2 regions of the Paenibacillus sp. 3LSP genome follow, and region 1 is predicted to be linked to the other one. Evidence: riboswitches for the same ligand, from Rfam matches in the RefSeq annotation. Region 1 holds a riboswitch; the other holds the start of a gene.
What was found. Region 1 has a riboswitch for glycine ahead of gcvT (glycine cleavage system aminomethyltransferase GcvT). Riboswitches for the same ligand answer to the same signal wherever they lie in the genome.
Positions count from the first base shown of each region.

Region 1 (12,385 bases):
GGCTGCGGTTGGACCGGGACCGCCTGTCCCTCAGCTTGCGGGATCAACGAATTGAGCTGAGCTTAACCGAGGTTAAAATTTTGGACGAGTTGATGAGTAAAATCGAGCAGGTGGTCAGCCGGGACCGACTGCTGGAGAAGATTTGGGATGACCAGGCGTTTGTCGACGACAATACGCTTAACGTTTACGTGACTCGGGTGCGAAAGAAGCTGTCCGCTCTCGGGATTGATAATGCGCTGCAAACTGTTCGAGGTCAAGGTTATCGGCTCGTGCCTCTTTGGGGGGAGTGAGCCCATGCGTTTATTTTGGCGGGATCAACGTCCGTATATGATCGTGTATTTGCTGCAACTCGCTGTATTGACTTTGGTGTACTGGCTTGACGGTTACCGCCATGCGGCGATCAGTGTATACGGGGCGCTCCTGAGCACGTGCATCTTGGCTATCTTTCTCATCGTCCGTTATTGGACCAACCGCTCGTTCTACCGCTTGCTGGAGCAGATGCCCGATTCGCTGCGCTCCTTTGCCGAAATGAAGCCGGGCTCGCCGCTGGCCGACTCCCTGCAGCGCTTCTTGAAGGCGCAATATCGTCTGTACTTGCAGGAAATCGGCGAGCAGCAGAGCAAGATCGAGGGGCATCGCCATTTTATCAATCAATGGGTGCATCAAATGAAAACGCCGTTGTCCGTCATCCATCTGATGGTGCAGCATGAAGATGACACTCAGTCTGTGGCAATTGCCGATGAGCTGGATCGGTTGCGCAAAGGATTGGAAATGGTGCTTTATACAGCTCGGTTGGATACGTTTGAGCATGATTTTGTGGCCGAAACACTCGATTTGGCGGTCTTGGTACGTTCCGTGACGTCAGCCCAGAAAAGATTGTTCATCCGGCGTAAGGTTTATCCCATGATCGAAATTCCTGAGGGACTTCAGGTTACTACGGATGAGAAATGGCTGTCATTCGTGCTGACGCAGCTGATCACTAATGCTGTGAAATATACCGTGAAGGAACGGGCGAATCTGTATTTCCACGGCTTTGTACGCGGACGTGAGACGGTGCTGGAGATTGAGGATGAAGGCATAGGGATTCCAGCCAGTGATCTGCCGCGGGTATTCGACGCTTATTTTACGGGAGACAACGGTCGGAGCTTTCCGGAATCCACCGGGATGGGGTTGTACTTAGTGAAGGAAATCTGTACGAAGCTAGGGCATCGTCTGGAGCTGGAATCGCAGTACGGTGCAGGGACGACCGTGCGGATTATCTTTCAACCGAACCCGTAAAGCTTACAAGGGAGTAAGGTAACTGTAAGGTTAAGCGATGGAGCGCAGGCTGACAGCTTTCCTATAATCGAGGTAGATGGACTGAATAAGAAGGAGCGCTAGATCAGCATGGCGGTATTGGAAGTATCGGCGTTAACGAAAATCTATGAAGGGAAAATTGCGACCAAAGCCTTGGATGGTGTAAGTTTCCGAATCCAGGAAGGAGAGTTCGTTGGCATCATGGGGCCGTCCGGCAGCGGCAAAACAACGCTGCTTAATGTTATCGCCACCATCGACGAACCCACTTCGGGGACGGTTACTTTGCAGGGGCAGGACCCGCAACGGATGAATCGGGAGCAGACGGCGTTGTTCCGGAGGCGGGAGCTGGGGTTTATTTTTCAGCATTTCAACCTGCTGGACACGCTGACGGTGGAGGAGAACATCGTATTGCCCTTAACGTTGGATGGGGTTTCTGTCCCGGTCATGAAAGCCAAGGCGCTAGAGATGGCGCGGCGACTTGGGATCGAGGGAATCCTGTCCAAATATGCTTATGAACTGTCGGGCGGGCAAATGCAGCGGACAGCGATTGCCCGCGCGATGATCCATCAGCCTTCGCTGATCTTGGCCGATGAGCCGACAGGCAACCTGGACTCGAAGGCTTCCCGAGATGTGATGGAGGCGTTCGCTGCCATGAATGAATCGCATCGGGCGACGATTCTGATGGTCACACATGATGCGCTGGCGGCGAGTTATTGCCATCGGGTCATTTTCATCAAAGATGGGAAGCTGTACAACGAAATGTATCGCGGGGACAATCGGCAGGCCTTCTTCCAGAAAATCATCGACATGATGTCGCTGCTGGGAGGGGACAGTCATGACCTTTCGTCAATTCGCCTATAACAATGTCCTGCGGAACAAACGAACGTACGCTGCTTATTTTCTGAGTAGCGCGTTTTCGGTAATGATCTTTTTCGTCTGCGCTTTGTTTCTGTTTCATCCCGGCCTTCAGCAAGAAGTGATGTATCGTTCAGCTGTGTTAGTGCTCTGGTCCGCCGAAGTGATCATGTACGTGTTTGTATTCTTCTTCGTGATTTACTCCGTGGGGTCATTTCTACGCTCGCGCAAGCGCGAGTTTGGGATCTTGCTGCTGCACGGCATGACCGAGAAGCAATTGCGCAACCTCGTCTTCCTGGAGCATCTATTGATTGGTGCAGGGGCGCTGGTGTGTGGAATTGGCGGGGGACTTCTGCTGGCCAAGCTGTTTCTGATGGCAGGCTCCAATCTGCTCGGTGTTCCACAGCTATCCTTTCATGTGCCTTGGCAAGGTTTGTTGCTGACATTAGGGGCGTTCTCGCTGTTGTTTCTGATCATTTCGCTTTGTACGACCATGCTGCTGGGTTCGCACCGGTTGATTGAGTTGTTCCAGGCCGAGATGAAGCCCGCCTCTCCGCCGCAGGCTTCCCTGATTTTATCGTTGCTGGGGGCAGGGTTGCTTGGTATCAGCTATGGGCTGGCGGCTACAGCTACGGCGTCCAACGTGCTGACCCGTATGCTGCCGGTGACAGCGATGACGATAGCGGGTACGTATTTCTTCTACACGCAGCTAAGTGTGTTTCTGATTCAACGGATCAAACGGCAACTCGATTATTATTGGAATAAAACAAACTTGATTACCGTATCCAGTCTCGCTTACCGAATGAAAGAGAATGCCCGGATGTTCTTTCTTGTGACGATCATTTCGACAGTCACGTTCTGTGCGGTAGGCGCCTTCGCCTCGGTCAATCGGCTCGCGGATCAATTTGAACAGGATTATCCGGTGGACATCGCCTATGTGGCCAAAGGAGATAGCGAAGCAGAGGATGAGCATCTGGAGGCGATTCGAAGTGAGCTTGGGTCACGCGGAATTGCGTACCGTACACTAAGCCTGCCTATCATTCTCGCGGAAGTGGTATCTTCAAGCTCTTCCAACACGCTGGATCGGCTGCCGCTGATCTCGTTCACGGATTATAAACGGTTGCTGGAGGCGGCGGGGATCGCAGTGTCCGAGAGTTCGCCGAAAGACGGAGAGGCGCTACTGCTGCTTGGTTCGGAGCGGGAGAGACCGCAACTCCTGCAGCGCAAGCCGGTCTCCTACACCTTTGCGGGTGCACCGGAGCTTACGGTCCACGAGATCGGCATTAGTCAGCATGTCGCCCTGCCCGAGAATCTAACACCTACGACTGGCGATGATCGGGAGGGTTCGTTCTCCGGGCTGGTAGTCAGCGATCCCTTGCTGGAGCGGCTTAAGGCGGCTTCGGCAGAGGAGGGCGAAGCGTTGGGTATGGACCGGTTTACCGGGTTTTACGTGGATGCTCTGGAAACTACCCGCGGCCTGGCGGCGGAGCTGACCGACAACGGGAGAGTCAGCTACGAGTCGGACCAGCCTTACGCCATGACCGTCAGCGGCACCTTGGCGGAAGTGCAGCGCACAACGTACCGAGCCTTGCTGTTTTTCGCTTTACTGGTGGGCACTGTCTTTTTTATCGCAGCGGGGAGCTTTCTGTATTTTCGGTTGTACAGTGATTTGGCATATGATCGGCGGCAGTATGGGGCGTTGTCGAAGCTGGGCCTCACGGATAAAGAACTTGCGCGAATCATTACTCGCCAGGTTGGGGTGTTGTTCTTCGTGCCGATCGCGCTGGCCATCGTCCATAGCCTGTTTGCGTTTAAGGCCATGCAAAGCTTGTTTAACTTTTCGGTCGCTTGGCAAACCGTGTTGATCTTGGCTAGCTTTTTGCTGGTGCAAGTCGTTTACTTCTTCTTTATTCAGGCCCGTTACTTACGCAACGTCAAAAAAGCGATTCGCTAAATACGGGAGGTACAACGTGGAGAACTGGATTACAGACTTTATGGAGAGGTTTGGCTATTTTGGCGTCTTCCTGCTGATTGCCTTGGAAAACGTATTTCCCCCGATTCCGTCGGAAGTAATCTTAACCTTTGGTGGCTTTATGACCACCTATACGAGCTTAACACCGTCAGGGGTGATCGTCTTCTCGACGCTTGGTTCGGTGTTTGGCGCCGTGATCTTGTATGGGATCGGGTATTTGGTGAACGTTGACCGATTGGAAGGGTGGATCGATCGTTACGGTCGGTTCCTGCGCCTGAAAAAAGAAGATGTCCGCCGCGCGGATGCCTGGTTTGATCGATATGGCTATTGGACGGTACTGTTCTGCCGGATGGTTCCGCTGATTCGCAGCTTGATCTCGATTCCGGCCGGCATGTCGAAAATGAAATTTGGCCTGTTCCTGCTGTTTACCACGATCGGGACGCTGATTTGGAACGTGGCGCTCGTCTTGCTTGGAGCGGCGGTAGGAGGTTCCTGGGCAGAGATCGTCGCCTTTATGGACGTGTATTCTAACATCGCCTATGCTATGATCGCTTTAGGAGTATTGTTGGTGGGCTTCCTCTGGCTGCGTCGGAGAAAGAAGTAGCTTCGCGACAACATCAAAACAGAGAGATAAGGAGAAACCTACGAAATGAACTTGTTGGAACTCATGAAAGCTATTATTCTTGGCCTGGTGGAGGGACTTACGGAGTTTGCGCCGGTGTCCTCCACGGGACATATGATCATTGTGGATGATATGTGGCTGAAAACCGAGGAGCTGCTCGGTTCAAAGTATGTGGCGAACACGTTTAAAGTCGTGATCCAACTCGGCTCGATTTTGGCGGTCTTGGTCGTGTTCCGCAACCGATTTATCGATTTGCTGGGGCTGTCGCGCTGGATGCCGAAGGCCAAAGGGGAAGCGGCCAGACAGAGCGGACCGCGGTTGAAGCTGATGCAGGTGATCGTAGGGTTGATTCCTGCCGGGATTCTTGGTGTGTTATTTGAGGATTTTATTGATGAGCATCTATTCTCCACCGCAACCGTGTTAATTGGCCTGGTGATCGGAGCGCTGCTGATGATCGCTGCCGACCGGTTTGCGCCCAAGCGCGCAAGTGTGGATACTGTTGACCAAATTACGTACAAGCAGGCGCTCGGCATTGGGTTGTTCCAATGTCTGTCGATCTGGCCGGGCTTCTCCCGTTCGGGTTCGACGATTTCCGGCGGGGTGCTGCTAGGTTTGAGCCACCGGGCCGCGGCTGACTTCACCTTTATCATGGCCGTTCCGATCATGGCTGGGGCCAGCTTGATCTCCCTGATGAAGAACCTGGAATATTTCACGATCGATGCACTGCCGTTCTTTATTGTTGGATTTATCAGTGCTTTCGTGTTTGCATTGTTGGCGATCCGATTCTTCTTGAAGCTAATCGACCGCATCAAGCTGGTGCCGTTTGCGGTATATCGCATTTTGCTGGCGCTTGTGATCTGGGTGGTTTATTTCTAAATCATTGATGGAACAAAGAAGAGATGCTGCTATTCAAGCAGCATCTCTTTTTGCTTGCATGATCTTAGCCGCAAGCGCAGTTCAATACTGGCTTCCGGGCGGCGCCAGTTTCGTCCAGACGCGTCACCGGAGTGGTGTACGGTGCGTTCCGTAACATTTCCGGATTCGTTTCGGCTTCCTTGGCGATGGCGATCATGACGTCAATAAAGCCGTCCAGCGTTTCCTTACTTTCGGTTTCCGTCGGTTCAATCATGATACATTCCTCTACGTTCAGCGGGAAGTAGATGGTTGGCGGATGATAGCCGAAATCGAGCAGCCGCTTGGCGACGTCCAGCGTGCGGATGCCGTACTTCGCCAGCCCGCTGCCGGACATGACGAATTCGTGCTTACATGGTTGATCCGGGTACGGCAATTCGTAATAAGGCGCCAAGCGTTTCATCATGTAATTGGCGTTTAAAACGGCATTTTCCGAGACTTGGCGAAGTCCATCAGGGCCTAAGCTGCGGATATAAGCATATGCGCGAACCAGGATGCCAAAATTACCGTAAAAAGCTTTCACCCGGCCAATCGAGCTGCCCGATCCACTCTCAGCGCCACCTGCGGCCTCTTCGGAGCGAGCACCGCGGATGGCGTACCGCCCGGATTCGTCCTTGACGATTCGGGGTTCAGGCAGAAACGGTATGAGCCGCTCCTTGACGCCAACTGGACCGGCGCCCGGACCACCGCCGCCATGCGGGGTGCTCATCGTTTTGTGCAGGTTGAGGTGCACGACGTCAAAGCCCATATCGCCAGGGCGGGCGATCCCCATGATGGCGTTGGAGTTCGCGCCGTCATAATACAGCAATCCGCCGGCTTCGTGCACAATGTCGGCGATCTCCAGGATCTGTTCCTCGAACAAGCCCAGCGTGTTCGGGTTGGTGAGCATCAGCGCAGCCGTGTCCTCGCCAACGGCGGCGCGCAGCGCGTCCAGGTCCACCATGCCGCGCTTGGTGGACGGGATGGTCACCGTCTCGAAGCCGGCGACTGAGGCGCTGGCTGGGTTCGTGCCGTGCGAAGAGTCCGGCACGATCACCTTGGTGCGTTTCTCGCCGCGGCTTTCGTGGTAAGCGCGGATCATCATCAGGCCGGTCCATTCCCCGTGGGCTCCGGCCGCCGGTTGCAGTGTCACGGCATCCATACCGGTGAGTCCGGCTAAATCCTGCTGCAGACGGTACATCAGTTCAAGTGCCCCTTGCACACTTTCCTCCGGTTGATAAGGATGGATTTTTGCCAGGCCAGGGTAACGTGCAACATCTTCATTCACCTTCGGGTTGTATTTCATCGTACAGGAGCCGAGCGGATAGAAACCGTTGTCTACCCCGAAATTCCGGCGGGACAACGCGGTATAATGCCGAATCACGTCAACTTCATAAACTTCGGGAAAAGCGAGGTCTTCGCTCCGCAGCATGCCCTTGGGGACGAGCTCTTCCTTCGGGGTGGTTGGGACGTCGCATTCCGGCAGAGAATAGCCGATCCGCCCAGGGCGGCTGCGCTCAAATATCAACAATTCATCAGATTTCGTCGTCTCTTTTATTTCGAGCATATTGATTCCTCCAGTACGCGGGCGAATTGGTCAATTTCCGCTTTGCTGCGCTTCTCCGTCACGGCGACCAGCAGATGGCCGGCGAGTTCAGGATAGCTGCGTCCCAGATCGTACCCGCCGATAAATCCGGCGGCAAGCAGATCTCGCTGCAGTTTGGTCAGATCAGTCCCCTCTGGCAACTGAAGCACAAACTCGTTGAAAAATGGTGACTCAAAAGCGGCGCTTACGCCAGGGATAGCAGTGAACACCTGTTTGGCATAATGGCTTTTCTGCAAATTCAGCTCTGCTACTTCAGCCATGCCTTGCTTACCCATCACGGATAAGTAAACGGAGGCAGCCAAGGCAAGCAACGCTTGGTTGGAGCAGATGTTCGAGGTCGCTTTTTCGCGGCGAATATGCTGCTCGCGGGCTTGCAGGGTCAGGACGAACCCGCGCTTGCCATTGCGATCGGTGGTCTGCCCAACGATCCGGCCAGGGATCCGGCGCATATACGTTTCAGATACGGCAAAGAAGCCGCAGGTTGGACCGCCAAAGGAGGGGGCCAGCCCCAAAGGCTGGGCGTCACCAACGACGATATCGGCACCAAGCTTCCCTGGCGCTTCCAGCAGGCCCAGAGCGAGCGGATTACTGCTGACGATCAGCAAGCTCCCTTGGGCATGAGCTAGTTCGCCAATGGCTCGAAGATCTTCCAGGGAGCCAAAGAAATTCGGGTTTTGGATCAAGACAGCTGCGGTGTCCTTAGTGATGGCCGCAGTAAGTGCCTCGCGATCGGTCACACCTTGTTCCCAACCAACCTCAACGATCTCCAGGTTCAAGCCGTGGGCGTAAGTGGCGAGCACCTCGCGTGCTTCCGGATGGACGGTGCGGGAGACGACCAGCTGTTTGCGTCTGGTAGCCGCTGCGGCTAGGTTGCCAGCTTCCGCTAATGCGGTGGCTCCGTCGTACATGCTCGCATTAGCGACCTTAAGGCCAGTCAGCTCGCAGATGTACGACTGGAATTCAAATATTGCCTGCAGCTCGCCTTGGCTGATTTCCGGTTGATAGGGTGTGTACGCGGTATAAAATTCCGATCGCGACACGACGTGTTGAATGACGGAAGGGATGTGATGATCATAAATTCCGGCACCTAGAAAGCTGGTATACCGGTCGGTGTCGGCGTTGCGCCCGGCCAGTTCGGATAAGTGCCGGATCAGCGCGTATTCGTCTAGACGGGGAGATACCGGGAGTTCCCCTTGAAAGCGAATGTTCTCCGGGATGTCCTTGAACAGTTCCTGGACGGAGCTTACGCCGATCGTTTGCAGCATCTCCGCTTGATCTTGTTCGGTTAATGGTAAATAGCGATGTTTAAGCATCTGGTTTCGTGTTCTCCTTTCACCGCTTGGCGGCAGGGTTTTGGCGATAGAACGGCAACGGGACGACCTTGGCCTTCAGCCGCTTGCCACGGATGTCGACCTCTACGATCGTGTCGGGGTCGGCATAACGGGTGGAGAGGATCGCCATTCCGAGGTTTCTTTTCAGCGTTGGCGATTGCGTACCTGTCGTGACTTCTCCGATTGGTTCCTCTGATCCTTCGGCAAACACCGGGTAATGGGTGCGCGGAATCCCGCGGTCGATCATCTCCAGGCCAACGAGCCGGCGAGGAAGGCCTTGATCCCGCTGCTTGATCAACACATCGCGACCGATGAAGTCGTCATTTTCCAGCTTCACGAATCGGTTTAAGCCTGCTTCGAGCGGGGTGATCTCAGGGCCCAGCTCCTGACCATACAGCGGCAGGCAAGCTTCAAAGCGCAACGTATCTCTGGCGCCCAGCCCGGCCGGGAGAAGGCCCTGGCTCTCCCCGGCTTTCATCACGACGTCCCAAAGCGCTTGTGCCTGCTCGGCCGCGACATACAACTCGAACCCATCCTCACCGGTATAACCGGTTCTGGACAGCAAGGCGGGGATGCCGGCAATCCGCGCTTCCCGAATAAACGTGAACGGACGCAACGCTCCAGGATCCTCCCCTTCGCAAAGAGGGGAGAGGAGGGAGGCGGCCAGCGGCCCTTGCACGGCAAGCAACGCTGTCTCGTCAGAGGCATTCCGCATGGTTACTCCTTCAGCGGGAAGGTGCTGCTGCAGCCAGTCCCAGTCTTTGTCAATATTCGAGGCATTGACCACCAGCATGTACTTGCCTTCTTCCAGATGATAGATCAACAGATCATCCACCACACCGCCATTGGGATAGCAGAGCAAGGTGTATTGGGCTTTTCCCGGTTGAAGCAGGGTCACATCGTTAGTGGTCATGTGTTGCAGAAAGCGTTCCGCCTCAGGACCCTCCACGTAAAATTCACCCATATGCGATACGTCAAACAGACCGGCGCGCTCGCGCACGGCTTCATGCTCTTTCTGGATGCCGCTGAACTGCACCGGCAGCTCCCAACCGCCGAAATCGATACAGCGGACTCCTTCATAACGCGCATATCCGGGATAGAGCGGCGTACGCCGCAAAGCGGATTCGGACATTACCATCACCTCGTAAGGGCCGGATCGGCCAATTTTTGAGAACAGCAAAAAAAGGACAGGCCAAAGAAAACCCGCTAACCTGCATAGAGAGGTCTAACGGTTCTTCCAGGCTCTGTCCTTTGTACCTGAGAGTTACCCTGCTTAGAGCTCAATGCTCGCGCAGGTTTCCCCTTGGGTGATTCACGTAACGCATACCTCTACGTGAATGCTCTCCAGAGTTGCGTCCGGCAGAGGTCCTTTTGCCTGAGAGATTCACCGCTTCGCGGCTTGCTCCTTCGGCGTTACAATCCCGTAATTGTAATCTCTCCCCCTGCCATCAACCGCAGCTTACACATCTCATTAATACTCAAAATCTGTCTAGATGTCAATAAAGTTATCATAATAATTTTAATTAATTTCGTTTACTGGAAAAGGCTACGCTTACATTTTACTAGACTCTATCAAATGTGTTAATAATATTGACATGAGAGCTAGGTTTGGAATAATCTGAACGAGGGAAATACGCAGATGAATCTTCCACAAAGTTTAAGGTACGCTAGATCATCCGAAAGAGGAGGAGCAAGCTTTGGCTAGTGAGATCAGGGAAAACGTGTTGTACAGCGATGAGCATGAATGGGTGCTTGATTTGGGGGATGGGACGGTGAAGATCGGCATCTCCGACGTAGCCCAACATCGGCTGGGCGACATTGTGTTCGTGGAGCTGCCCGAACCGGGGCAGGAATTCGAAGCGCAGGAAGGCATCGGAACGATCGAATCCGTGAAGACGGTGGCCGATTTGTTTACGCCGGTCAGCGGGACGGTGCTGGCGGTGAACCGGGAGCTGGACACCGCGCCGGAGCTCGTCAATGAAGAGCCCTATGATGGGGGCTGGATGGTCCATATTCGTTTGAAGGAGGACGCTAACGTCGCGTTGGCGAACTTGATGGACGCGAAGGCGTATGCGGAATTTATCGAGAGATAAATCAAGATCTTAGGTAAATGTAAAAAACTCGCGGTCAGCGTAATTGCGGGAGCTGCTGATGGTAGTTTAATCACTCCGCTTATCGCTTGTCGCGAGTTTTTTTAGGCATGATGCCCTTTGGGAGGCAACAGCAGGGAACGGTACAGCGCTTCAAACATAAACTCCAGCGCTTCCAGATGGCGCTTCGCCTCAGCGATGTTGGTTCCCCAGACATAGACCCCGTGATTTTGCAGCAGCAACGCCGGCACACGGGTATCTAGACTGCTTGGGATTTGCTTGAGGATGGCCGGGAGCTCAGCGGCGTTTGGCAGAATTGGCACTCGAGCCTCCGTCTGTGGCTCCCAGATCTCTAAGCTTTTGAGCAGCTCGTTCCCCTTGAGTGGAACGCCGCCATCCGCAGCAAAATAGCCGCTGAGCACGTTGTTGAACGTCGTATGTACGTGCACGATCGCGCCGCAACCGGTCATCCGGTAGATTCTTGAGTGAATCGGTGCATCGGAACTAGGCTTGAGTCGCGTGGGCTCGCAGGGGGCGCTGGCGGCGTCGACGAACAGCGCGCCAACCGAAGGGGAAGGGGCCGCTGACAGCTCCGACCAATATGTCTCGTCGGCCGTTATGGCAAACACAAACCGGTCCGGCGCATATCGCCCGACCCGCATCGACAAGCTGCCGCTGGAAGCGGGAAACCAACCGCGGGCAGCAAGCTCCTCCCGCAGGCGTTGGATGGCGTCCAGCGCCGCTTGTTTTTCTTCCCATGGGATATCGACGTAGTTCATGCTGCCGTCCCCCTTTCCTATTGGCCTTACGCACAGTGCGACCATCGCTGCACCATATGGCTGCAGCTTCTTACAAGAGCGCTTGTTTGACGGCTTCGCCCATTTCTTTCGAGCGTTCGGCGGCCCGGTGGACCGCAGCCTTTACGTTTGGCTGAAAGCTGCCGGCTTCCAGCACACCGATCGCCGCTTGCGTCGAACCGTTGGGCGAGGTGATGTCCGCACGCAGCTTGGTAGGCGCTTCTCCGGTTTCTGACATCATGAGGGCAGCGCCAAGTACCGTCTGTACGGTAAGATCACGGGATTGCTCAGGCGTTAATCCGCCTTCGATGCCCGCTTCAATCATCGCTTCCATCAGATAATAAACATATGCGGGTCCGCTCCCAGATACGCCCGTCAATATTTCCATTTGATCCTCTGGGATCACGCTAACCATCCCTACCGCTTCAAACATTGATAACACTTGGGCGCGCTGTTCCTCGGTGGTCTCCGGAGAGAAGGAGATTCCCGTCGCACCTTGTCCGATGGAGCAGGAGGTGTTGGGCATCGTGCGGGCGACAGCGACCGGGCTGCCAAGCAGCGCTTGAATCGTCGAAATCGATAAGCCAGCGATCAGCGAGACGATCAACTGACCCTCGCGCAGAAGCGGGCCCAATCCTGCCAAAGCTTCGCCGGCATCCTTTGGCTTCATCGCCAGGACGATAATCGATGCATCTCGCAAATAGACCTGTTTTGCGTCCGCTTCAGTCGCTGTTTGGACCTGGTAGGTTTGGGCTAAATAGTTGAGCCGTTCCCGGTTCGAGCGATTCAGCATCACAATTTGATCCGCGCTGGCAACTTGCTTATGGAGCAAGCCGCGTACGATCGCTTCAGCCATCGAACCTGCTCCATAGAAACAGATGGTGGAGGCGGACAGAGAAGGTATTGTTTTCATAGGATATGACCT
Region 1 covers NZ_JAWDJI010000240.1:529-12,913, forward strand. Annotated here, with positions in the region: gene RW092_RS20980 (response regulator transcription factor) at 1-290, shown strand, start outside; gene RW092_RS20985 (sensor histidine kinase) at 295-1,278, shown strand; gene RW092_RS20990 (ABC transporter ATP-binding protein) at 1,387-2,157, shown strand; gene RW092_RS20995 (ABC transporter permease) at 2,132-4,105, shown strand; gene RW092_RS21000 (DedA family protein) at 4,122-4,727, shown strand; gene RW092_RS21005 (undecaprenyl-diphosphate phosphatase) at 4,773-5,621, shown strand; gene gcvPB (aminomethyl-transferring glycine dehydrogenase subunit GcvPB) at 5,686-7,203, opposite strand; gene gcvPA (aminomethyl-transferring glycine dehydrogenase subunit GcvPA) at 7,191-8,555, opposite strand; gene gcvT (glycine cleavage system aminomethyltransferase GcvT) at 8,575-9,705, opposite strand; glycine riboswitch at 9,816-9,923, opposite strand; glycine riboswitch at 9,927-10,025, opposite strand; gene gcvH (glycine cleavage system protein GcvH) at 10,271-10,666, shown strand; gene mtnB (methylthioribulose 1-phosphate dehydratase) at 10,768-11,442, opposite strand; gene proC (pyrroline-5-carboxylate reductase) at 11,513-12,373, opposite strand.

Region 2 (18,370 bases), on a different contig from region 1:
ATTTACGTCGCTGGCGTCGGCATCAATGGGAAGGACGCTCAGGAGAAAATCCAAGCCATTCAGCCCGACATCGTGCTGACAGACGTTCAGATGCCCTTCATGGACGGCCTGAAGTTGGCCAAGTGGGTCAGGGAGCAGTATGACTGGATGCAGATCGTGTTTCTGACCGGTCATGACGAGTTTAGTTACGTGAAATCAGCCTTGCACGTCGGAGCAGTAGGTTATTTGCTGAAGCCGCTGGATCTGGAGGAAATTTCCGGTGTGATTGCGCAGGTGAAGCAAAAGTGCGAAGAGGTGCGTTTAAAATATAAATCGGTCCAGATGACCAAAGCCAAGTTGTTGAAGGAGCTGCTTCACGAAAAATCTCTAGTTCGGCAAGAGCAACTCACCGTCGAGCTAGGAAAGTTGGAACGGGGGAGGGGAGCATCCGCTCCTTCCTACACATTGGCGCTCTGCAGTGTGGACCGCTGCGCAAGCGGAAGTATCAACCGCGGGGAGACCGACGTCAGAGGGGAGGCGGGGTCGTTGGAAACGGCGATCTCCCGTCTGCCGGAAGTGTTGGAGGATTATTTTCACGCGATTCGTAAAGACGCGATGGTGGCTACGCTGCAGGAAGGGGAGCTGGCGATCTTTATCGCGGCTGAACCTGAGAGCGGAAGCCAACCCGCTACGACACGAGAGCAGTGGGGGACGCTGCAACAGACGGTCCGAGGATTGCTGGGGCTGTCAGTCACGCTCGCCATCAGCAACGAAGCAGCCGAACTTGCCGGTATCGCTCAGCTGTATGAACGGGTGCGCAGCTTAAGGGACGGACGCTTCTTCCTTGGGCCGGGGCAGATTTTATTTGTCAGTGACGTCAAACCGGGATACCGCTATGGAGAGCTGCCGCCCTTCTCAGAGCAGGCGTGGATGGAGGCGTTGCAGCAACAGCGCAGTGAAGAGGCAGAAGCGATCTTGCGTGATTATCTCATGAACGTTCGCCAGCTGCGGATCGATAAATCGCTTGTGTACGAGTGGGCGATCGATTTGTTAGACCGCTTGGAGGAACAGATTCACACTCCGAGCCTAAATTGCCAAGCTGAGCCGGTCAAACGTGCCGCCTTGTATCAATCGGTGTACGACTGCCAGACGTTGCAGGAGATTGAAGCGGCGATTTGGCGGGCGGCAGCCCATTACTTGGAGCTGCTGATGGAGCGGTCCACGGACAAGAACGCCAAGCTGGTACATCAGGTCTGCCAGATCATCGACAATACGTATCATGAGCCGATCACAATTCAAAGCTTGTCCAGCCAAGTGTATTTGTCACCGAACTATCTGCGCTCGATTTTCCGGGACAAAACCGGGATGACGATTCATGACTATCTGACTCGCATCCGCCTGGAGAAAGCCAAGGAGATGCTGGTAGATCCATCGCTGAAGGTACAGGATATCGCCCAGAAAATCGGTTACGAGAGCACGTCCTACTTCATTTCCTTATTCGTGAAAAACCAAGGAGTCACGCCAAATGAATATCGAAAAAATCTCTAAAAGGACGAAAGGCATGAACCCGATCACTCGGCGATTGTTCCCGTTCAGGCACCATTGGTTTACTAACCTTCGGCTGCGCAATAAGCTGTTTATTATTTTCCTTCTCGTGTCCTTTATCCCGTGCTCCGTGCTGATTTATTATTCCTACACTTCTACGCGGGACGCGATTACGGAGCAGACGTACGCTTCGTTAAGCGGGACGTTAAATCAGATCAATACGAACTTGGAGAACCGGCTGGGGTATTACGAGCAGCTGACCAATATTTTGTATATGGATGCGCAGCTGCGGAATTACCTGTCCAATGATTATGAGCAGGCCTTTTATTATATTGATGCCTTCCGCTATATCAATCGGACGATGTCCTCCATGATGATTTCCAATTCTAATCTTCAGGGCATCACCATTTACATCGATAACAAGACGCTCTATTCCGATAAGCAGTACATCCGCTACACCGAGGAGCTCCCGGAAAGGGTGAAGCAGCAGGCGCTGGACGCGGCCGGAAGTCCGGTCTACACCCATATCGAAGATCCGCAGACCGGGTCGTCCTATGTCACACTGGCCCGTTCGCTGAGCTACTTCAGCTTATCGCAACCGTATGGCATTCTAACGATCAATATCGACGACAAGGAAATCTACTCCCTGATCGAAAAAGAGAACGTCAACAAGAGCGTCTACATCATCGACGAGAACGGCCGCGTGATCAGTTCCGGTGATGCGGCGATGAAGGGCAATCAGCTGTTCGACCTCTATCCGATTCAAGGGGATATAACGTTGTCCAGCGGGAAGTTCGATAAGCGGATTGACGGACAGGAATTGTTTTTTACCTACAAAAAGTTACGTAACGGATGGACGACGGTCATCACCGTTCCCTATGACGAGCTGCTCGCCAATACGAATAAGGCGACCAAACGAATTGTCTGGGTATCGGTCACTGTGATTGCGGTTGCCGCCCTGCTTATTTTTGTGACAGCCAAGGTGATTACGAAACGGATCGAGGGACTGCTGCAGCAAATCCGCAAGGTAGAGCGGGGGAACTTTCAGGTGCAACGCATGCCGATGGGCAACGATGAAATCGGGCAGCTGTCGTACGCGTTCCAGAAGATGGCGGCGCGTATTCAGGAACTGATTAATGAGGTATACGTGAAGGAAATCGCCGTCAAAGATTCGGAGCTAACGACGCTGCAGGCGCAGATTAATCCGCATTTTTTATACAATACGTTGTCCTCGATCTCTTCGCTGGCATTGAAGGAAGGCAGCATGCAGGTGTACCAGATGGTTAACCATTTATCGAAATATTATCGAATCTCGTTGAACAAGGGCAAACGGGTGGTGTTGCTGGAACAAGAAATCCAGTTGGTCAAAAACTACGTTTCCATCCAGGCGATTCGGTTCCGCGGGATGCTGCATATGCACTACGATTTGGACGAGTCGTTGTTTAACCGCACGGTGATCAAGTTGATTTTGCAGCCATTTATCGAGAACTGCATCAATCACGCGATTTGGAGTGAGTCCGGCATCAACATTATCGTCAAGCTCAAGGCGGAAGGAGAAGATCTTCTGCTGCAGGTCATCGACGACGGACAAGGCATGACCCGCCAGCGGCTGGAGGAGGCGTTTAACAAAGCGAGCAATCAATCCGGCTATGGGATCAAAAATGTAGATGACCGGATCAAACTGGCTTATGGGGAGCGATACGGGGTGGAAATTTTCAGCCGGCTTGGCATCGGGACGAATGTGACGATTCGCCTGCCGTTAAATCCGAATGCGTCCGAGCTGGAAACGCGGCTGATTATAGGCTGATATAGGGGTTCTAACGGAGGGAAGTCGATGAAAGTCGTTTTCCATTATGAATAGTAACTTTACGTTATAGATATCCCGGGGGGCGCTTTTTACAATTGAGGTGAGCTTGAGGTCCAAGCGCAAAAGTTCAAGAGAGGGGTTTACGCGAATGAAGAAAAAGCTGCTATTCATGGTATCCTCTATGTTGGTCCTGGCCTTGCTCGCAGGCTGCGGGTCCGGGAACACCCCGTCGGCGGGAGGCAATTCTCCTGCGGCGAGCGGAACAACCGGAGAGGCACCGGCGGATGACAAGTCGCCGATCACGCTGACGTTGTTTGACCAGAACACCGGGGATCCATTTACAAACCCTGTAGCGAAAGCGATTACAGAAAAAACGGGCGTGACGGTAGAAATCCAGCAGCCCACCGGGAATCCAGCGGAGAAGCTGAACCTGATGCTGGCAAGTAACGATTTGCCGGACATCGTGCTGATGAGCCGCGGAAGCGACATCATGAACAAGTATATCTCCTCGGGAGCCGTGATCCCGCTGGACGATCTGATCGAGCAATACGGCCCGAACATCAAGAAGATGTATGGGGATACGCTGAAGAAGACGCGCAGTGCGGACGGGAAGAACTACTATCTGGCTAACTGGTACGGTCTGGAGCAGTATCCGGTATTCGGCTTCCTGATGCGGATGGATTTGATGAAGGAGCTGGGTGTTGGGGATAAGGTGAACAACGGCGAGCCGTTTACCGCCGAAGAGTTCGAGAACCTGCTAAAGGCGTTTAAGGAGAAGTACCCAACAATCGATGGCAAGGAAACCATTCCGATGACGTTAAATGGCGACAACATGAGCGGGGTCACCGGTACGTTTAAAGGAATGTATGGCATTATGCCGTATTACGAGAAAGACGGCAAGCTGCTGAAGGATATCCGCGATCCGCGGTATTTGGAAATGATGAAATATATGAACTCATTGTATCGCCAACGTCTACTCGACAAAGAGTGGGTACGATGAAGACGAAGCAGTATGAACAGAAGCTGGCAGCTGGGAACGTTTTTGCTACCGCGGATGCAGGTTGGAACGTAGGCGGAGCCAACGGTCTGTTGAAGGCAGATGCTCCGGACCCCGCGAAGGCGGAGGAAAGACAGTTCTATCAATATAAAGTGCTGGCACCGGGCATCGGACCAGACCAAACGACGTACGGGCCAAAGAGCTCGCTTGGTTGGGACGGCATCTCCATCACCAAGACGAACAAGGACCCGGTTCGCACGATCAAGTTCCTGGATTTCCTCGCCAGCGAGGAAGGGCAGTATTTGATGATGTGGGGCGTGGAAGGCGAGCATTGGGATATGAAGGACGGCAAGCACGTGCCGCGTCAAGAAGTACTGGACGCCTTCAAGAAGGATTGGGCAGAAGCCTCCCGCACGACCGGGATCCGCAAATGGACTTGGACGATCAAGAACGGACCGGGCTCTGACGGCACGCCATATGACTTGATTGGCCGTGGGATGAGCGATCCGACGACGGATCTGGCGATCAAGAACTTGGCGGATACGTCGTTTGATACGGCGCCTTACGATAGCCTTGGCCCGGACGGTGGCACACCGGAAGCCATTATGGAGACGAAGGTGAACGAGACGATTAACGAGTACTTCCTGAAGATGGCCTTGGCTCCTAGCGAGCAAGACGTGGTGACGTTGTACGACACCATGATGAAGCAAGTGGAGGCTGCTGGCCTATCGAAACTGGAAGATGTGTATAACAAGAAGTATCAAGAACGTATGGAACTGTGGAAATAAGACGATGTGACTGAAGCGGCGGGGGAATGGGTTCCTCCGCTGCTTTGTTTTTGAACGAAGCTGCTAATCAAAAAAGGCATATCCCGCTATCAATCGGAACATCGTTGCATGGAACCTCATAAGGTTCGACCTTATAATGGGGGCGAATAAGCGGAGAAAGGGTGGGGTTGAATGACGATTAACGGAACGATCACGGAAAAAGTCCGCTTCTGGGTGGAATCAGATACGCTTAAATTTTTGGATAACGGGCTTGGTCGCTTAAGCTTTGATTTGGCTGGCGGCACCTTTGCCTGGACCTGCCGCGAAGCGCTGGTGTGGCACGAGATTCGCAGCGCGTTTCGGTGGCAGGGGAGGGAATACCATACCGGCCTGTATGAGCGCCATGAAGTGATCGGGGAGCCGAAGGAGCTTAGCGATGCGTTTGGATGCGGCCTGCAGGTGGGGATTCGTCACGAAAAACCGGGGTTGCCGATCGTGGAGCAGTATTTTTCCCTTTATGAGCAGCAACCTTTCTTCTTGATCCGGGTTGTTGTGGCAGCTGAAGGCGGACTAAAGTTAAACAGGATTGTGGTGCTGCAGTCCGCCAAGCTGAGTATCGAAAACGCTCCCTCGCGTCACGAGGCGTCTGGGGAGGATCAACTGCATGCTCTTCGCCTCCCTTACGACAACGATAAATGGGTGCGTTACATTGCACAGCCGTTGCCTTGGGAGACAGAAAGCTATGAAGCGGCCGCGTTGTTTTATCCGGGCAGCCGGCGGGGCTTTGTGACGGGCTCGGTGTCCCACGACGTTTGGAAGACGGGCATCCGCATCCGAAGTGAACGAGCTGGCAGGCTGGATGAGTTCGAGCTGTATGCCGGGGCAGCCGGCGTGATGACACGGGATACGCAGCCGCACGGGTATGTGCACGGGCCGCGGGTCGAATCCCCGCTGGTGTTCGCGGGATATTATGACGATTACCGCGAGGGGCTGGAGGCATATGGCCAAGCCAACGCGGCGGTTGAGCCACCGCTGAAGTGGGAAGGCGGCGTACCGTTTGGCTGGAACAGCTGGTCGGCGGCAATGAGCACGTTGGATTACGAGCTGTATACGTCAACCAGTGATTTTCTGAGAGGTGAAGTGCAGCCGCTGGGATTTGAGAGCGGAGAGACACTCTACATCAACTTCGATGCCTTCTGGGATCGGCTGACGGCAGAAGAGATGGCGGATGCACTGCGCCGGGTGCGGGAGAATGGACATAAGCCGGGAACGTATTGGACGCCGTTTGCCTTCTGGGGCAGTCCTGAGCAATTCAGCCGGGAAGTGGAGGGCACGGGCGGCAAGTATACGTACGGTGAGATCTTGCTTCGCGATGCGGAAGGGGAAATCGTGGCCGATATCGCCGGCGGTCTGGCGATTGATCCCACACATCCGGGGGCGTTGCAGCGGATCGATTGGTTTACGGAGAAGATCATTCGCGAAGGCTTCGAATACGTGAAGCTCGACTTCATGGCGCACGGGGCGCTGGAAGGGAAGCATTATGACCCTGCGATCACGACCGGCATCGCGGCTTACCGCCACGGCTTATCCTACTTGGCATCAAAGCTGTCACCGGAGGCGGTTGGACGGCCATTTTTTATCAATCTGTCGATTGCGCCGCTGTTTCCGTACGCTTTTGCCAATAGCCGCCGCATTTCCTGCGATGTGTTTGGACAGATCGGAGATACGGAATATTTGCTCAACTCGTTGACTTACGGCTGGTGGATGAATGACTGCCTGTATCGATATAACGATCCAGACCACACGGTACTCTACAAAAGCTTCAATCAGGACGAGACCGGATGGCATGAAGGGCGGAGCCGCCTGACGGCATCGGTCATTGCTGGAACACTGTTGTTGCTTGGCGATGACTTCCGCAAGGAAGGCGCCGCAGAACGTGCCAAGGCTTGGCTGGGCAATCGCGCGGTGATGGACGTCGCCCGATTGGGGCAAACTTTCCGGCCGTTGGAGTGGGGCTTTGGTGATCGGTCGGCTGATGTATTTGTGTTGGAGGTTCCTGCTTCAAATCCTGAGGGCGGAGATGCGTGGTATATGGCCGTGTTTAACTTTGATGGGACGAAGGGGGCTCGGAAGACGGTATCTCTATCGCGTGCAGGGCTGAATCCGAAGGTGCTGTACCGGGTTGATGATTTGTGGGAAGGTACGGAACAGGAAACTGCGGGCGAGCTGGTTGTCGACCTGAAGCCGGCGGAAGCCAAACTATTTAAACTCACTCAGCGGACGGTGATCTGAACATGGCAATTTGGGTGGATGAACAACATCAGATTTTTGCATTGCAAACGAACGGCAGCTCTTATGTATTTGGCTTGAATGAGAAAGGCAGACTACAGCATCTGTATTGGGGAGCGCCGATCGATCCGATCGAGGCGTTGCCGCTGCTGGGGACGCGGGGGCATAGCTCCTTCGACGCGGAGATTGAACGGGAAACGGAGGAGTACAGCTTCTGGGGCGGTGTAGGATATGTTGAACCGTCGCTAAAAGTGACTTGGCCGGATGGGGTGCGGGATTTTTGCCCGAAGTATGCGGGGTACCGGGTCGATCAGCAAAACGGGAAAGATACGCTGACGCTTACCTTTCAAGATGAGGTGTATCCGTTTGAGGTTCGCTTGAGCTATGCGGTGATTCCTGAGCACGATGTGCTGGAGCGGTCCGCCAGCTTCGTGAATTTGGGCGGTGAACCGGTGCTGTTGGAGACGATGCAATCGGCTGCTTGGACGATGCCGGTGTTGCGGGACTATCGGTTGACGCATGTCACAGGGAAGTGGGCGGGCGAGTTCCAACTGCGACGTACCTTCTTATCCGAAGGCAAAAAAGTCCTGGAATCGCGCCGCGGCTTCACCGACGGCCATGCGAATCCGTGGTTTGCCGTTGATGACGGGACGGCGGCGGAGGATCGCGGCGATGTATGGTTCGGGGCGCTGGCATGGAGCGGCAACTGGAAAATCGTCGCCGAACAAACCGCGTTTCATCATGTTCGCGTAACCTGCGGCATCCACGATTTCGACAGTACGTGGTTACTTGGCCCCGGCGAGACGTTTGCCGCACCGATGTTTGTCGGCGGGTATAGCGCCGCCGGGTTCGGCGAGATGAGCCGCAAGCTGCATCGCTATCAACACGATTACGTGCTGCCGAGCCGAGAGCCGCGCAAGGTGCTGTACAATTCGTGGGAAGCGACGTACTTCGATGTGAACGTGCAGGACCAAATGGCTTTAGCGGAGCGCGCGGCCAAGCTTGGTGTAGAGCTGTTCGTCGTTGACGACGGCTGGTTTGGGGCGCGCAACCATGATCGCGCCGGGCTGGGCGACTGGGTCGTCAACCGGGAGAAGTTCCCGAACGGGCTGAGCGAGCTGATCGATCGGGTACATGAGCTGGGCATGGACTTCGGGATCTGGGTGGAGCCGGAAGCGGTGAACCCGGACAGCGACCTGTACCGGAGTCATCCGGATTGGGTGTACCATTTTCCGACTCGGGGAGGGACGGAGCTGCGCAACCAGCTGCTCTTAAACATCTCCAAGCCGGAGGTCAAAAACTACATCCTGGAGTTCATGACTGATCTGCTTAGCCAACACCAAATCAAGTTCATTAAATGGGACATGAACCGGACGGTGACGGAGCCAGGGATGAAGGATCATCCGCTGAATCGCCAGAAGGAGATTTGGATTCGGCACGTGCAAAGCCTATATGAGATCTGGGCCGAGCTGCGCCGGCGGTTCCCGCACGTGGAGTTTGAGACTTGTGCGGGCGGGGGCTCGCGGATTGATCTTGGCATTTTCCAATATGCGGATCAGTCTTGGCCCAGCGATAATACAGATGCCTTCGACCGGCTGAGCATCCAGGAGGGTTTCTCCTATGTGTATGCGCCGAAGATGATGACCTGCTGGGTGACGGAGTCCCCTACCGGGATGAACCGCCGCGTGCTGTCGTTGCCGTACCGGTTCCACAGCGCGATGATGGGAACGCTGGGCATCGGCGCGAACCTCAACCATTGGAGCGAAGCGGAGCTGCAGGAGGCCGCCGGATTTGTCCAGCTTTACAAAACGATCCGCCCACTGGTGCAGTTCGGCGACCAGTACCGGCTGAATGCGCTGAGCCACCTGGGGGTGACGGCAGTTCAGTACGTGGACGCCGCTCGCGGGGATAGCGTGCTGCTGGCGTTCCTGCATTCGCAACGGCTGGGCGACCGCCTGCCTCGCTTACGTCTGCAAGGCCTCGCGCCGGACAAAACCTACGCCATCGAAGGGGTGTCCGGCGCCTGGAGTGGCCGCAGCCTGATGCAAATCGGCATCGAGCTCCCGCTGCGTGGCGACTTCGACAGCGTGCTGTACCGGATTTGCGAAGCGTAGTGCGCGACCGAAACCCCAGCCGATAGAGGTTGGGGGTTCTTTACGTTGCCTATTTAGCGGTAAAAATGTCCCTTATTTTCCACTCCACCTTGGAAATCGAGGAAATAAGGGACTTTTATGGTGCTATTTTGCAGAGAGAGCGACGAAATGGCGGAATTTCGACCAGCATCCGGAGAATAACGCCCTTTTTGGTCGTTATTTTCTGATATCTAGCCGATGAAGCCGCAATAACGGTAAAAAATTCCGCTATTCCCGCTGAAAGGAAAATTTTTCTTGCCATACTCCCCAATTTAAGCCGGCGTTCGAAGAGATGATCCGCAGCTTCTCGGCTTCATAAACTGATGTGGTTGTTTTTTTGAAGCACGATAAGCTATTTTAGAGGTAACTTATCAGATGAATCGGTGAACAAGGAGGGATGGATGATGCGGCAGGTGGATCTATCGGAAATGATTCGCCCGGCAAGCCGACGGAAGCAAAATGAGATCATCCGTACTTCGGTATCTTTAAAGCCTGCGCGATCGGAGGCCGAAATCAAGCTGTTAGCACGAAGCGTGAGAAGCCGATTTTTGAAGAGTCTTTCGGAAGGACGCATTCAAATCAACAGCGAGCGAGAATGGACCTTACGCTAAAAACCGGGGAGGGACGTCAGTGTCTACCATATGGGAAAGTGAAGGGTTTCGGGAAAAATTGATCGAGGTAAAAAAATCAGCCCCAAGCGGCATAAACCACTTGGGGCCGATCTTTTTTTCGGATCGTGTCCGAGACTTATCGGATCACGATTTTGTGAACCACGCTGTTCACCGCGCCGGCGTCATCGGTCACCGTCAAGGTGACGGTGTACGATCCAGCAGCGGAGAAGCGGTGTTTGACTTTGGGGCCGAGCTCGGTGCCGCCGTCGCTGAATGACCAGCTGTAGCGGACGATGCGGCCGTCGGCATCCGAGGAGGCGGAACCGTCAAAGTCAATTTGCTTATTCTTGGCCGCACGCTCCACGGCATGAATGACGGCTACCGGCAGGACGTTTGGCGTATTTCCGGGATCCTCGCCCGGATTTTCACCCGACGCGCTGACGAACAAACGGCCCGGCGCTTGGAAATCGCCGCTGTTTCCAGCCGCATCGCGAACTGTAACCACGATCACGCCGCCTTCCAAGACAAGCGAGGCAGGTGTCGTGTACGTTCCTTCATAGTGCCCTGGTTCAGTTTCCGTCATCGAAATTCCGTTGCTCGAACCGCCCGATAACGATAACGGCAGTTCGATGCGGAACGAAGCCGTCAGCCCTGGAACGCTGTCAAAGGATACCGTCACCGCTTCACCTGCTGTTAAATGAACATCCTCTGCCGGTGTCAGATTAGTGATCTCCGGCAGCTCGGTATCCACGTAGACCGTCCGAGTGACCGTGGTTTCGTTTCCGGCGTGGTCCGTCGCGGTTACGGTGATCAGATTCTCACCGGCATTAATCAACATACGGTACGCGAACGCGCCGCTGCCTTCCAGCGGAACTTCTTGTCCGTTTACGGTCAGCTTGTTGATGAACTCATCAAGCGCAGAACCCGTCACGTTCAGCACTTCCGAATTGGTTCGGAAGCCGTCCACCGGTGAAACTATTTCGAGTTCCGGAGCGGTGGTGTCCAGTGTAATTGTGACTGGCAGTGAACGATCTGTTGCTTTTCCGTTCACGATGACTTCGGCGGACAACGCGTTGGCTCCGTCATGAAGCTCGATCGGCAGACTGAATTGTCCGTTTTCAACCGTAGTTTCACCCGCCAGCTCGGTGCCGTTGTACACCTTCACCTCAGCGTCGTTGGCTGGAGAGGTTCCGGTCACGGTAAAGGTAGATTGATTCGTATAAGAGCCGTCCTCCGGCAACGTAATGACCGGCGCGTCCACCGGATAACGCACGATGGCACGAATCATGAAGTTGCCTTGTGCTTGTTCCGCCAAGCTCCACGCCCCATTGATTCGATTCCAGCTGCGACGGGCGTTCGGGCTGGATTCGTCGGCTGCAAGCCCCGGAGCGTTTGTTCCGGCCAAGGTTTGAATGTACACGATGTAGAAGTCGCCTTCGACAGTGACCGGTTCTGGCAGCTCGAGCACGGTCCATTGGTCATTACGCAATGCGGTACCGTCAAAAGGACCGGCTACTTGCCGACCTGGCGCTCCGTCAGGGCCGGATGCGTCGTAAACGGCGTATTGGAACTCGGTTCCGCCCGGAACAGGCCATTCGGTATTCCAGAATCGGATCGATGCGCCGGTGACTTGCACCGCGCCGGCTTCCGGCGTCATGCGTACCGCCCAGGCGTTGTTTGCCGCGTTGAAGGCCCAAGCATTTTCCGGCGTGCCATCATCGTAGGCGATTTCGCCCGGCAAGCCCACAAACGGCCTGAGCGCCAACGAGCCGTCGGCTGTACCGTTCGGCGGTACCGTAACGGTTAACGTATTCGCGTAATAATCGGCCGCTCTTGCCGACAAGGTATAGGTGCCTTCCAGAAGCTCTAATGAGAAGCTGCCATCAGCCCCGGTGATTTGCGGTGCAACCATCGCATCTTCATGCACCATCACCGTTGCGCCTTCAATCGGCTCCCCAGTACGTTCATCGGTAATCGTTCCGGTGAGCGTACCTTTCGGAATCGGCTGCAGGGTGAAGTTGACCTTGGCGTTTACCTGATCGGCGATGGTCACATTGGCCGTTTGCGGATAATAGCCGTAGGCTTCCGCTTTCAGCGTGTAATCCCCAGCAACATGATTCAAGCTGTAGCGTCCGGTGGCTGGATCGGTTTTTACAGAGCGCCCGGTTTCCACCACCGTCACGGTTGCGCTGGCCGGCAGGCTGCTGATGCCGATGTCACCGGCTGGCTTCGCTTGTTTCACCTGCTGCTCGAATTCGGCCTTGCTTGTGCGGGTCAGCTTGTAGGCCGGCCCGGATTTTACGGCCTTGTCCGTTTTTGCTCCGGCTTCGCCAAGCACGTTTTGCGTCACCTGATCTTCCGGTGTATTTACGCTAAGCACCTGAACGTTGTCGATGTACCAGCCGGCTTTCACAACGCTGCCGTCCGTCGTTAAACGGAACCGCACCTGAACTTGCTCTCCGACATAATCTTCGAGATCGTAATAAGCGGTGCTCCAAACCTTGCCATTGGTGCTATGTGAAAATTTGCCCAGCTCGTTCCATGTCGTTCCGCCGTCGGAGCTGATTTCCACATAACCGTTATCATAATTGGTTTCAATTTCAAACCAATGATCAAACACAAGGGTAGCATTATCGACGGTGCTCAAATCGATCGTCGGGGAGATGAGCGAAGCATTTGTTCCATTCTCATAGTTGCTGTCGAGATCGGTTCCCCATACGTTTGGCTCGGAGACAGCGCTAGCCGGACCGGGTTCCACCGGGGTGCCGCGTTCCCATTCGTCCCGCGTGCCGCTGTGCGTCCAGCCGTTATCGCTGCTGCCGTCAAAGTTATCACTGAATACCGTCACCGGACGTACAACTGTCAGCTCCAGCTCATTGGATTTAGGGCCTTCGTTGTCACTGTAATCCGTAGCGGTGACCGCATAATAATAGGTATGATCCGTTTCAGTTGTTGTGTCGGTAAATTCCGTTTGGCCGCTTGTACCGATCACCTCATAGCCGGAGCCCGAAGTGGTCGAGCGGTACACCGTGTACAATTTCACGTCCTCATCGGCGGACGGAGACCAGGACAACTCGGCACTGCCGGCAAAGTTCACGGAGCCGGTCAGATCGGCAGGTGCTTCAGGTGCGGTGGCGTCAGGTACTTGCAGGGACAGATCGTCCAGGTACCAACCGGCCTTATGCACGGAGCCGTCGCTGGTCAGTCCAAACTGCAGGTAAACTTGCTCACCGGCATAGTCGCGCAGGTCCAGGTATTGTGTTTTCCAGCCGTCGCTTGTGCCAGTGAATTCCGCTACCGGTACGAACGCGTAATCGGTGTCTAAAGAAGCGATATACACCGTGCCGATATCGTAGCCCTCCTCAAGGTCATACCAATGCTTAAAAGAGAGCAATGCCCCTTGCGGACTATCGGTCAAATTGATCGGCGGCATAAGCAGATACGAATTGCTGTTGGGTGCGTAGGTGCCGGTCAGATTGCTGGCGTACACCTTCTCACCGGAGTAGGCGCTGCCCGGTCCGCTGACTGGCGTTCCCCAAGCCCAAGTGTTGCCGGCTCCGCCAGACTGGAATCCGATGGGTTCCGACTCGAAATCTTGCAAATATCCGGGCTCGATCCCGGCTGACACCGTCACAGAATAGTGCTCGCTGTCAAATCCGTTATTGCCGTAATCATTCACGTGGATATAATATTCAAGGCCGGCTGTTCCGATCAGGAAAGCGGGGATGGTGGCTTCATATACGCCATCCTTCTCGTTTCCGGATACCCGTGTGGCCGGAATATATAAATAATGGCTGGTTCCAGCTTCTTTCGCATAAAAATCGACCGATGTGACCGCCACCTCGTCGCTGACACGGGCGGATAATGTCAAATCAAAGCCTTCATATATTAAGGTAGGCGGCGTATGCTCTAGGACCGGTTCGTCCAAGTCTTCTCCGCCGGTCACCACGCGACCGGAGACGCTGCCGATCCCTTGGAGGACAGAGCCTACGGCGTTCAACGCATTTACAATGCCGTATCCATATCCGTTATTAGGGACTGTCTCATACTCGGCGTCTGTCCGCGGTGTGGCCGTGCTGGTCAGGATTTCCTCCAGCTGGTCTACCGTGAGGGAATGGTTGGCCTGCAGCAGCAAGGCCGCGATGGCTGTCGTATGCGGGCCTGCCATCGAGGTGCCGTCCCAGCCGCCTTCATAGGCACCACCGGGAACGGAGGACCGAATGTTGACCCCAGGTGCGGAAACTTCCGGTTTAATTTCACCGTAAGGCGAAGGTCCACGCAAAGAGAAATCCGCCAAATTCCCGTTGATGTCCGTAGCACCGGTGGCAAACGCTTCAGGATAGTTAGCTGGCGCAGCTACCGAACCGGGACCGCCGGGGTTGAAGATATCGGTGTTGCCCGCCGAGAACTCAGGGAAGATTTGCGCGCTTCTCCAAGCTTGTACGATCGGGCGGAACCATTCATCAATACCGGGGCCTCCTCCCCAGGAATTGTTCACCACGTCCGGAGCCAGCTCCGGATGCAGATTCCCTTCGGCATCCACCGGGGCGAGCAACCATTGGCCGCCGTCCAGAATGATGGCATCCGTGGTGGAGGGGTTAAAGATACGGACTGCGATCCATTTCGCCCCAGGCGCGACGCCGATCTGGTTCGAGCCGTCCGGCTCCGAACCAACCATCGTTCCCATGGTGTGCGTGCCGTGGCCGTGGCTATCGGTAGGCAGCGAAGCATGGCTGTGCGGATCATACCAGCTGAGTTCGGGATTCACGATATTGCCCGAAGCATCAAGGGCCCGCCATTTGCTCCGTAGAGCCGGGTGGTTGTAATCTACCCCGGTATCGAGGTTAGCTACAACGATGCCGGTGCCGTCGATGCCCATATTCCACACCTCGGGGGCATTGACCTGGGCGATGTTCCACTCGACGCTGCTTGGAGTAACGTCGGAGGGAGCTTGACTTGTACCGCCCAGCGAAGAAGAAATTTCGTCGGCCGGTTTCACGGCAGGCTCTGCAGCCGCATCTTTGTGGATTTCAACCTTTTGCAGATGTCGTTCTTCATTCGGCAGAATTTTCTCCACTTCGGGGAAAAGGGCGATTTGCTCCAGTACTTCTTTCGAGCTTGTCACCGCCATGGCATTTACGATAAAGTAGCTTTTGTAGTCTTTCACCTCTCCGGATTGCTGGGCTTTCCGCAAGTATTCCTCCAGCGCATATTGGGTGCGGGAGGCCGTTTCGCGCAGGGCGCTGACAACGGAAGTCCGTACGGACAGCTTCGCGGCGGAAGGAGTGGATTTCTCCAGCTGGGCTTTCTGAAGAGCCAGCTTGGCGACCGAAGTTGTATCGGTCTGCTCCTTGAGTTTGACCAGGTAGGTGACGAAGTCGTCTTGCTTAAACTGGGTCTGCAATTTAGCGTCGATCTTGGCTTCGGCCACTTGGGGCGCGGTCGATCTCAGGCTGCTTTGTCCCGATACGCTGCTGCTGCTGGCGGAGGCGACGGGAACGAGAGTTAACGCAAGAAGGATCGACATGCCAAGCGAGAAAGGTTTGCGAAATCTCTTGAGACTTATCAACTTCTTCACTCCCTTTGATTAAGTTTTAAGCCCAACATCCATCCTGTGACGGCCGCCCGGAGAAACGAATAGCTGAGTCCGGACGCATTACGCCTGACAAAAATTGAAGCAAGTGCCTCTTGGGTACATCACCTCCTTCGTGTAAAATAGTGGAAGCGGGTGTAAGTAAGTCATGGTGGATGTGGATGTGAGTTGAAGCCAATGCTGTGGAGAGAATCGTTTTAGTTTAGCAGGGGTCATAGAGTGAAGATAAGTTAACACGGAGCGCACCTTATTTTTCAACAATTCATAAAATAAGGTAAAATCTGGGGTTGTTACGGACAGTATATATCTGTAAAATCAGGTATACAAGTGGGTGGATGAGTAAAATATACATATTTTCTTATAAAAATAGGAAAAAATAACTAGAATTCAACGTGAACCACCGGAATTTATGTAAGATATCTTGACATCTTGCTGGCTTCGGTTTACATTAAGCACAAATTCATATCGGCGAATGAGGATGATGGGAGAGTCCGCGGGCTGATCCGAAAAGGGACGCCAGCTTAGCGGCACCGAAGGAGCAAGGGCCGGTCCTGCAGCCGGCAGCCGAATCTCTCAGGTACAAGGACCATGATCGGACGCCACTCTGGAGAGAGCGAACAGCCACCCAAGAGGTACATGGACCCGGATGTTAAGTTGAACCGGGAACATTAAACTTTCAGGTAACGGGGACAGAGCGAAAGGCAGCAGCCTTTTTGCTCTGTCTCTTTTTCGTCATAGAAAAAATGAGGGGAAGATGTAGCGATGCGATTTAAAAGCGTATTTTCTATTATCGGTCCGGCGATGATTGGGCCTTCCAGCTCACATACGGCCGGGGCTGTACGGATTGGACGATTTGCCCGTCAGCTGCTCGGAACCGCGCCGGTCAAGGCGGAGATTTGTTTCTACGGCTCCTTTGCCGAAACGTACAGCGGGCACGGTACCGATCTGGCCATCGTTGGCGGCATTCTGGATTACCGTACGGACGACGAGCGAATCCGCCAGTCGATGCAGGACGCTGAAAAGCAGGGGATTGAGGTGGTGTTTGCCACCGGAGTCCTGCCTGGGGCCCATCCGAATACGGTAAAAATAAAACTAACCCGCCAAGACGGAAGTCATATCGAGGTCATGGGGGCATCCATTGGCGGAGGGACGATCGTCATTCGCAACATCGACGGTTTTGAGGTGAAATGCTCAGGCGAGCTGCCGACGCTGGTCATCTCCCACGCAGACCGGCAAGGGGTACTGGCAGGGATTACGGCCTTGTTCAGCCGGGAGAACGTCAATATCGGCTACATTATTACCGATCGGAAAGGGCGGACCTCTGAGGCACTGACTGTTGTGGAAGCCGATTCGTCCATTCCGCCGGAATTAGTGGAGGCGATCCGTGCGTTGGAGCATGTCAGCCAAGTGTCCTATATTGATCTGACGAAGTAAAGCGAGGAGGGAGCACGATGCGTTTTAAAAATTTACGTGAGCTGGCCCAGCTCTGTGAGCGGGAATCTCGCACGATTTCCAGCATTATGATTCAGGACCAGGTGGAAGAGAGCGGGCAATCGGAGGAAGAAATTTTGGCCGCCATGAACGAATACTACCAAATCATGAAAACGGCGGTGCATAAGGGGCTGACGGAGGATATCGTCTCCACAAGCGGGCTGACCGGCGGCGATGCCAAAAGGGTGGAGGCTTACCGCAATCGCAGTGAGACCTCGGTTGGTGACATCGCATGTCAGGCCATGGCTTATGCGCTGGCCGTGTCCGAGGTGAACGCTTCGATGGGCCGGATCGTCGCCACGCCGACGGCGGGCTCGTGCGGCATCATCCCCGGCGTGTTCGTCAGCGCCCAAGAGCGCTTCGGCTGGGAGGATGAGCATCTTGTGCGCGGGTTGTTTTGCGCGGGGGCCATCGGGTACGTGATCGCCAACAACTCGTTTATTTCCGGTGCAGAAGGGGGCTGCCAAGCAGAAATCGGATCGGCGATTGGGATGGCGGCCGGTGCAATGGTTGAGCTACGCGGCGGGACGCCGGAGCAGGCGGTGCACGCCGTTGGCCTCGCGTTAAAGAACACGCTGGGGTTGATCTGTGATCCCGTTGGCGGTCTCGTCGAAATTCCTTGTATCGTGCGTAACGGCTTTGGGGCGGTGAATGCGCTGGCTGCCGCCGATATGGCCTTGGCCGGTGTGCGCAGTGCGATCCCGTCGGACGAAGTCATCGACGTGATGCTGGAGGTGGGCTCGGCGATGCCCAGCCGCCATCGCGAAACCGCGCAGGGCGGGCTGGCACAAACGCCTACCGGCCGCAAAATCATGAAGGAGCTGCGAAGCCGGAAGAAGTAGAAGGAGTTGCTCCAAAGGTTTTCTTTTTTCAGAGGTAGGGTATGGATTTTGACGGTCGATGACCGAACCCACTTTGCGGGAAGCGACCATCGCGAGGATCGAGCCCGGGAAGATGACCAGTCCGGCATGGCTGGCGGTTAATCCGAAGCGATGCACTAAAATTTGCGGCAGCAAAAACAAGGTGGCAAAGCTGCCAGCGATACGGCCGACATGATCAAGGCCATCGCTTTGCCGCGCCGCTGGATCGGAACGTAACGGGATAACGTAACCATCGACAACGAAACGACCGCTCCGGCACCGGATGCTTGCACGATGCG
Region 2 covers NZ_JAWDJI010000207.1:251-18,620, reverse strand. Annotated here, with positions in the region: gene RW092_RS17645 (response regulator transcription factor) at 1-1,527, shown strand, start outside; gene RW092_RS17640 (cache domain-containing sensor histidine kinase) at 1,505-3,331, shown strand; partial or broken gene RW092_RS23855 (extracellular solute-binding protein) at 3,480-5,116, shown strand; gene RW092_RS17625 (alpha-galactosidase) at 5,288-7,387, shown strand; gene RW092_RS17620 (alpha-galactosidase) at 7,390-9,498, shown strand; gene RW092_RS17615 (hypothetical protein) at 9,921-10,127, shown strand; gene RW092_RS17610 (S8 family serine peptidase) at 10,264-15,696, opposite strand; glycine riboswitch at 16,193-16,319, shown strand; gene sdaAB (L-serine ammonia-lyase, iron-sulfur-dependent subunit beta) at 16,483-17,154, shown strand; gene sdaAA (L-serine ammonia-lyase, iron-sulfur-dependent, subunit alpha) at 17,172-18,053, shown strand; partial or broken gene RW092_RS17595 (MFS transporter) at 18,209-18,370, opposite strand, start outside.
Region 2: it holds a riboswitch for glycine, as region 1 does, so the genes downstream of both, sdaAB (L-serine ammonia-lyase, iron-sulfur-dependent subunit beta) here and gcvT (glycine cleavage system aminomethyltransferase GcvT) in region 1, are expected to answer to the same signal.